Linked DNA regions of Rubripirellula amarantea. Each later gene encodes a partner of the first gene's protein in a complex. Links are inferred from orthologs where the notes say so. Each region holds a gene or a part of one and is shown on either strand. Other genes may lie near its edges.

Region 1 (3,299 bases):
CCTTCGCGAGTCCCGTCGGAACGAAAAAGTCTTCGCTCAATGCTTCCATTTTCATTGGTTGTTCTGGCAGTGAAATAAGAGTTGTTGCCGAGGCTGACAAGGGAGTTAATGTCAGAACTATCGGGGCCAGGCAACAAGTCAGTGATCATCGTCGCCGGGCCAGACTCGCTCGCACTCGCCCAAAGTTCTTCGCCAAACCGCAGATCTACATGAGCGAAAACTTGTCTCGCGCCGAGATCAGCGAACTCCCCAGCCGGGTTCGAGAACCCATGGGCATCGGCAAGCATCGAGGCGACTTCAAAATCTGCACCTGCCAACAAATGACGGGATTCGAGGGGCTCGAACGAAAATGGTCGCCGCAATGTGCGGTTCTTCGGCTTCATAGCGCAGGCGTGGTGGATCGCGGAGAGTTCTATTCGGAGGTGCCAATTCAGTTTACTTGTTCAAAGAACAAGGAATCCCCTAAAGTGAGGAAAACATGCTGCATTATGCGTCTGGCAGGCGGTTGAATGACTGAAGTTTGAGCGTACGGTGGCATTGATGTTACTCGGAGTTTCAACTTCAATGTTTCGACAGTAACAACGCTTCGCGTAGGACATTTTTAGTTGTGACCTTCCCCTGATACGTCGCTCCAGTATGCCCGGACTCTCGGCAAGTCGCTTCAGTCTACGCTGGACTGAAAGCCTATTGGTCTGCGAGCGCTGCTCGCAACGAAAATTCCGAACGACGTTACGAGCACGGAGTGCATGGCGACTATCCCGACTTGGGTCTGGGTACTTTTGATCGACCGGACTTCACTCCCTTGCGTCCCCGCTTTTGACGTCCCGGTTGCCCAGAACTTTTCGGAGCGGTCATTTCCACTTCGGCCAGCGGCTTGCCGATGTTGTCGCGGAGTTGCAGCACGCGATCGCGAAGGGATGCAGCTCGTTCAAACTCCAACGCCTCGGCTGCGGACAGCATTTCTCGCTCAAGAGCATCGACATATTCGATGGTGATATAGGTTCCGTCGGCCTCGCCCTTGGCCGCCGCGGCTGCCGTGCGATGCTTTGAAGCGTCGGCTTCGATGCCAGATCGAATCGATTTGATGATCGTCTCCGGTGTGATTCCATGTTCTTCGTTGTATCGCTGTTGAATTGCCCTTCGGCGTTCTGTTTCATCGATCGCCATCTTCATCGAATGAGTGACCTTGTCGGCATACAGAATGACCTTGGAATTGGCATTTCGAGCCGCCCGGCCGATGGTTTGAATCAGACTGGTTTCACTACGCAGAAAACCCTCCTTGTCAGCATCCAGGATCGCAACGAGCGAAACTTCGGGCAAGTCGAGGCCTTCTCTCAGCAGGTTCACTCCCACAAGACAATCGAACGTCCCGGCGCGAAGTTCCTGCAGCAATTCCACGCGTTCGAAGGCGTTGAGCTCGCTGTGTAACCATCGACATCGCACGTTTTGCTCTTGGAAGAACGTCGATAAATCTTCCGCCAAACGTTTGGTTAGCGCCGTTACCAATACCCGTTCGTTCTTTTCGGCACGGATACGAATCTCTTGAAGCAAATGATTCACCTGGCCACGTGCCGAAACCACGTCGACTTCAGGATCCAGCAAGCCGGTCGGTCGAATGATCTGTTCAACGACCTCGCCACTGGTTCGTTCCAGTTCGTAGTCGCTCGGCGTAGCGCTGACGAAGCAAATTTGCCCTGTTCGCTTTTCCCATTCTTCAAACTTCAAAGGCCGATTATCAAGCGCGCTTGGTAAGCGGAAACCATGCGAGACAAGAGTCTCTTTACGACTGCGGTCGCCAGCATACATCGCTCGAACTTGCGGCACGGTGACGTGGCTTTCGTCGACGAAAGTGACGAAGTCCTTCGGGAAGAATTCGTAAAGGGTGTCGGGGGACGAACCCGGAGGTTTTCCGGACAAAGGTCGGCTGTAGTTTTCGATGCCAGGACAATGGCCTACCTCGGCCATCATCTCGAGGTCGAATCGAGTGCGAGCGGAGAGTCGTTGTGCTTCGAGCAGTTTGCCCTGGGACTGAAAGATTTCGAGTTGTTGATGGAGCTCTTCTTTGATGACTCGTATCGCCGCTTGGATTCGATTCTCTGGCATCACAAAGTGGCGAGCCGGATAGATATAAAGGTGATCGGTGGTTTTGATCGTTTCGCCTGATACAGGTTTAATCAACGAAATTTGCTCGATCTCGTCGCCCCACATTTCAATCCGATAGGCAAATTCTTCGTAGCTAGGCCATAGTTCAATCGAGTCTCCCCGGACGCGGAATTTACCTCGCTCGAAGTTGATATCGTTGCGTTCGTAAAGAATGTCGACCAGCTTCAAAAGCAAATGATCGCGCCGCGTTTGCTCTCCGCGATGAAGAGCCACCGTTTGCTCTTTGTAATCCTTCGGCGATCCTAGTCCGTAGATACTACTGACCGAGGCGATGATGACGACGTCGCGACGACTTACGAGCGAGCTTGTGGTGGCCAAGCGAAGCCGATCAATTTCCTCATTGATCGACGAGTCTTTCTCGATGTAGACATCGCGCTGTGGAATGTAGGCTTCGGGTTGGTAGTAGTCGTAGTAGCTAACAAAATAGTGGACGGCATTGTTGGGAAAGAACTCTTTGAACTCACCATAGAGTTGAGCGGCCAATGTCTTGTTATGGCTAAGGACCAATGCGGGCCGACGCAGATTGGCGATCACGTTCGCCATCGTAAACGTCTTGCCGGTACCCGTCGCCCCCAACAAAACCTGACTTTCGCGTCCCGATTTGAAACCTCGCGTCAACGCCTCAATCGCGGCAGGTTGGTCTCCGCCGGGTTGAAACGGGCAATGGAGGTCGAAGTCAGCCAATGGTAATGGGTCAGTCATGAACAGATTGAATCGGGCAAAGGAAGGGAACCTCGGTCCTTCAATCCTAGCGTTGCTGGCTAGTTCAACGAATCCCTAGTAAGGACATGGGACGACATCGCTGCAATACAGCGGCATTTTGCCGAAAGTAAGCTAAACGCGTTCCATCCGTGAACCGCTAGCGACGATCGGCAATGTGGTCGGGCATTGGTTCTTGAGGCGGATCGACGACACAGATAGTTGCAATCTGGTCAAGCGTTTTCGGGCCGACACCGTGGACACGGCAAAGCGATTGCAACGTCGGAAAGGCTCCTTCGCGTTCCCGATTGGCAACGATTCGTTTAGCCAGGACGGGGCCTACGCCCGGAGCCAGAGATAGCTCGATCTCGGAAGCCAAGTTGACATCGATCTCCAGAGTGGCGACCGTCGATTTACGACGCTGGGGTTCGCTCGGC
Region 2 (3,374 bases), on another replicon or contig:
GCTGCGGTGCATGGCCTTGCCAGTTGCACTCAGACGGATCCGCTTCTTGGTTCCCTTGTGAGTCTTGATCTTTGTTTTCTTGGCTTTGCTTGCCATGATTATCTACGCTTTCTGTCCGTAGGGTGACTATGAGGTGCGTCCGGCAGATCACTCGCCGAAGTCTTCGACAGGCCTTTCGACACCGCTTTAGCGTGGAAAAGTTGTCGGATCTGGATTTGTCGAGTCGCAGAGGATACAGCAACGTCCTGGCAATGGGAAGTGGGAACGGACCCGCTTCCGCGGTACTTTCTGCATCGTAATTTCCCGCTTGAGGCCGGATTCGACGGGAATTCAAGCTGTATCGGCGTGCCACCGGCACAGCGTTAGGGCGAATCGACCAATTCAAGCTTGGCGTAAGCCAAACGAAAGCTGTGTTCCCCATCATCAAATTGGACCTTGGCAGTTCGCTTGGGGCCGCGGCCGGTGACCGCGATTATCGTGCCTTCGCCATGTTCGCCGTGCCGCACCTGGACTCCCTCGCGATAGGCCGTCAACGGCGTTGCACCACCGGAAAGCATATCCGCCCCTGTCTTCAGGCCGCTCAGAATCATCTTCTTCTTGGGCTTGGATGATACCGAGGACGCTGAGGTCGGCGGAGCAGGAACTTGTGCGGCTTCATCGACGACGTTCATCAGGGTCGGCATCTCGCTGACAAAATCAGTGTCGTCGCCGATCGATCCGGAACCCTTACGGTGAGCGGCTGAACCAGCCTGGTCGATATCGCCGAGATCGGAATCCGCGCCATCGCTATCGCTCAAGTCAGGCAGGTCCCACGAATCAGGGTAGCTTTGGTCGAATTCCTCATCGAACCAATTGCGTTCGACTGCGCTTTCGATCCGCTTGATGTCCTCGAGCGGAAGTTCGTTAAGAAAGGGGCTCGGAATTACCGGCCGAATATCGCCTCGCACCGCCCGTCGCTTACATAGGCTCAACTGCAATCGTTGTTCAGCCCGCGTGATGCCGACGAACAATAAGCGACGCTCCTCTTCGAATTCTTGTTCGGTGCTCTTGGATCTTGAATGCGGTATCAGGTCGTCTTCAACGCCGATGATGTACACGCATGGAAATTCCAGGCCCTTGGCGGCGTGAAGCGTCATCAGGGTCACGCGGTCGGTCGATCCATCCAACGCGTCGGTATCGGCCACCAGTGCTACTTGTTCCAAGAACGCATCAAGCGATCCGTCTTCGGGATGTCGGCGGTCAAACTCCACCGCTGCGGTAACGAATTCGTCAACGTTCGCCATCGGGTTGCTGTCCTGCTGTTCCACCATCGACTTTTCGAGATAGGCTTCGTAGCCAATTTCTTCAATCAAGTAGCGGATCAGATCTTCCAAGGTCGCGGTCGCTTTAATGCACAAGCGATCGTATATCGAAACGAATTTCGTAACTGCAGATGCCGATCGTTTGGCCAACCCTTCGATCGACGACGCATGTCGGGCTGCTTCGAGCATGGGGATGCGATGATAATCGGCATGAGCACGAATCTTCTCGATCGTCTTCGCACCTACTCCACGCGTAGGAACGTTAACGACTCGTTGGAACGCGACATCGTGATTCGGGTTGTTGACCAAGTGCAGATAGGCCAACAAATCCTTGATTTCGCGACGTTGATAAAACTCGACGCCGTTGACGATTTGGTACGGCAGCGCGCGAGCACGGAAGGCGTGTTCAAGCGAACGGGTCAACGCGTTCATGCGGCAAAAGACGGCGAAATCGCTTGGCTTAAGACCTTCGGTTGAGATCGCGGCGGCGATCTCGTCAGCAATTCCATCGGCCTCTTTATAGCCGTCCTCGAAAATTCGAAGCACGACGGGGTCGCCTTCGGGGTTATCGGTGAACAGGTCTTTTTGTTTGCGTTTTTGATTGTGACGAATCAGTTGATCGGCTACTCGCAACACATTGGGTGTGCTGCGATAGTTCTTTTCCAATCGAACTGTTTTGACGCTCGGATAGTCCTTTTCAAAGTCAAGGATGTTGTTCAGGTCGGCACCACGCCATCCGTAAATGGATTGATCGGGGTCGCCGGTAACCGCAAGATTGGGATTGTCGATCGAAAGGGCGCGTACGATCGCGTATTGGGCCAGGTTGGTGTCCTGGTATTCGTCAACCAGGATGTATTTGAACTTGGCGTCGAGTTCTGCTCGTACTTCGGGGTTTTCGCGAATCAGTCGCGCGATGTGAAGCAATAAGTCGTCGAAGTCGACGGCGTTGGCGGTCAATAGTTGTTGCTGATAAACCGGGTAGACCTTCGCCGCGATGGTATCGCCCGGTGTTAACGAATGGCCTTCCATCATCTCGGGCGTGATCAAACGATTCTTGGATCGGCTGATTGCCGCCGCGATTTGCTCGGGTGACGCATGAGTCGTCGATACGTCCGCCGCCGCGATGGCTCGTTTCATCGCTTGCTTGGCATCGGACATGTCATAGATCGAGTAGTTCTCGCTCAGTCCGACCATGCCACCGTAGCGTCGCAGCAATTGAGCGCAAAACCGGTGAAAGGTTCCCATCCAAACCGGTTGCCCAGGAGCGAGCGCGTCGACTCGCGACCGCATTTCTTCAGCGGCTTTGTTGGTGAACGTCAAGGCTGCGATTTGCCAGGGACGAACTCCGTTGGCCAGCATGTGAGCGATTCGATGTGTCACCACCCGAGTCTTTCCCGACCCAGGGCCAGCCAAGATCAGCAGCGGCCCGTCCACGTGCGTCACGGCTTCTCGCTGGGCATCCGTCAAGTCTTGGAAGATCGCATCCATGTCGGGTTGGTCCGAATTCTCGAGGCTTAGGGGGAATTGAACGAAGTATAGCGTGTCACCTCAATGTTCATCATCGCCCCCAGCGGCACTTCTCGATCCCCGCTTTGCCGGTATCTCGCGTCCCCGCTTCCCCGTTTTCGCCTTTGTCTACCTTTGCTTGGCGGAATCCTGGTCGTGCTAGCTTGGCTCTGCTGGCTTGGTCCTACTAGCTTGGCCCTACTGGCTTAAACAAGACTCAGGCTTACCGCTTGATGGCTGCGCATTCGATTTTTGTTCGCTAGCTCTCCTAGGCCTCCCACCCTTGCCCTGGGATGTCTGATCGATCAGCTTGATTGCAATGAATTTGGATTTCTTGATCTGACTTGGCGGAAGGCATAGGCGATGGCAAAAAATGTGCTTGGAAGTGATCTGCAATCTTGCAGCACCAACCCCATGACGGGCTTCTTTCGCGATGGATGTTGTAATACAGGCGGCGAAGACGCAGGTTTGCACGTTATTTGCTGCCAGGTGACGGCAGAGTTTTTGGACTTCAGCAAGGCTCGGGGCAACGACTTGACGACTCCCATGCCGATGTACCGGTTTCCG

Evidence for each region.
Region 2: the proteins of uvrB (region 1) and Pla22_RS19440 are in contact, whole or in part, in a crystal structure (PDB 7EGT), measured with the Thermus thermophilus proteins. The link is inferred for Rubripirellula amarantea from one-to-one orthologs. Residues at the interface, in WP_096411307.1 of Thermus thermophilus: Glu23, Leu25, Arg26, Asp27, Gly28, Glu29, Arg30, Phe31, Arg55, Glu326, Asp327, Phe328, Glu379, Ser382, Gln383, His398, Gly400, Arg401; in WP_096412145.1 of Thermus thermophilus: His654, Arg656, Phe657, Gln666, Asp668, Glu669, Lys680, Arg681, Leu682, Ser683, Lys685, Tyr686, Ala687.

Annotation. Positions count from the first base shown.
Region 1 is NZ_SJPI01000001.1:635,192-638,490, reverse strand. The notes cover bases 310-3,283. They hold uvrB (excinuclease ABC subunit UvrB), read right to left. Parts: upstream 2,866-3,283; coding sequence 754-2,865; downstream 310-753. Other genes in these bases: Pla22_RS02380 (ComEA family DNA-binding protein), read right to left, coding at 3,023-3,283. Also shown: more of Pla22_RS02380, read right to left, coding at 3,284-3,299. UniProt on the Escherichia coli protein: The UvrABC repair system catalyzes the recognition and processing of DNA lesions. A damage recognition complex composed of 2 UvrA and 2 UvrB subunits scans DNA for abnormalities.
Region 2 is NZ_SJPI01000002.1:1,607,483-1,610,856, reverse strand. The notes cover bases 77-3,125. They hold Pla22_RS19440 (ATP-dependent helicase), read right to left. Parts: upstream 2,790-3,125; coding sequence 363-2,789; downstream 77-362. Other genes in these bases: Pla22_RS19445 (large ribosomal subunit protein bL35), read right to left, coding at 77-96. In the rest of the region: more of Pla22_RS19445, read right to left, coding at 1-76; Pla22_RS19435 (DUF2237 family protein), read left to right, coding at 3,171-3,374. UniProt on the Escherichia coli protein: A helicase with DNA-dependent ATPase activity. Unwinds DNA duplexes with 3'-5' polarity. Translocates on single-stranded DNA with 3'-5' polarity. Initiates unwinding more efficiently from a nicked substrate than double-stranded DNA.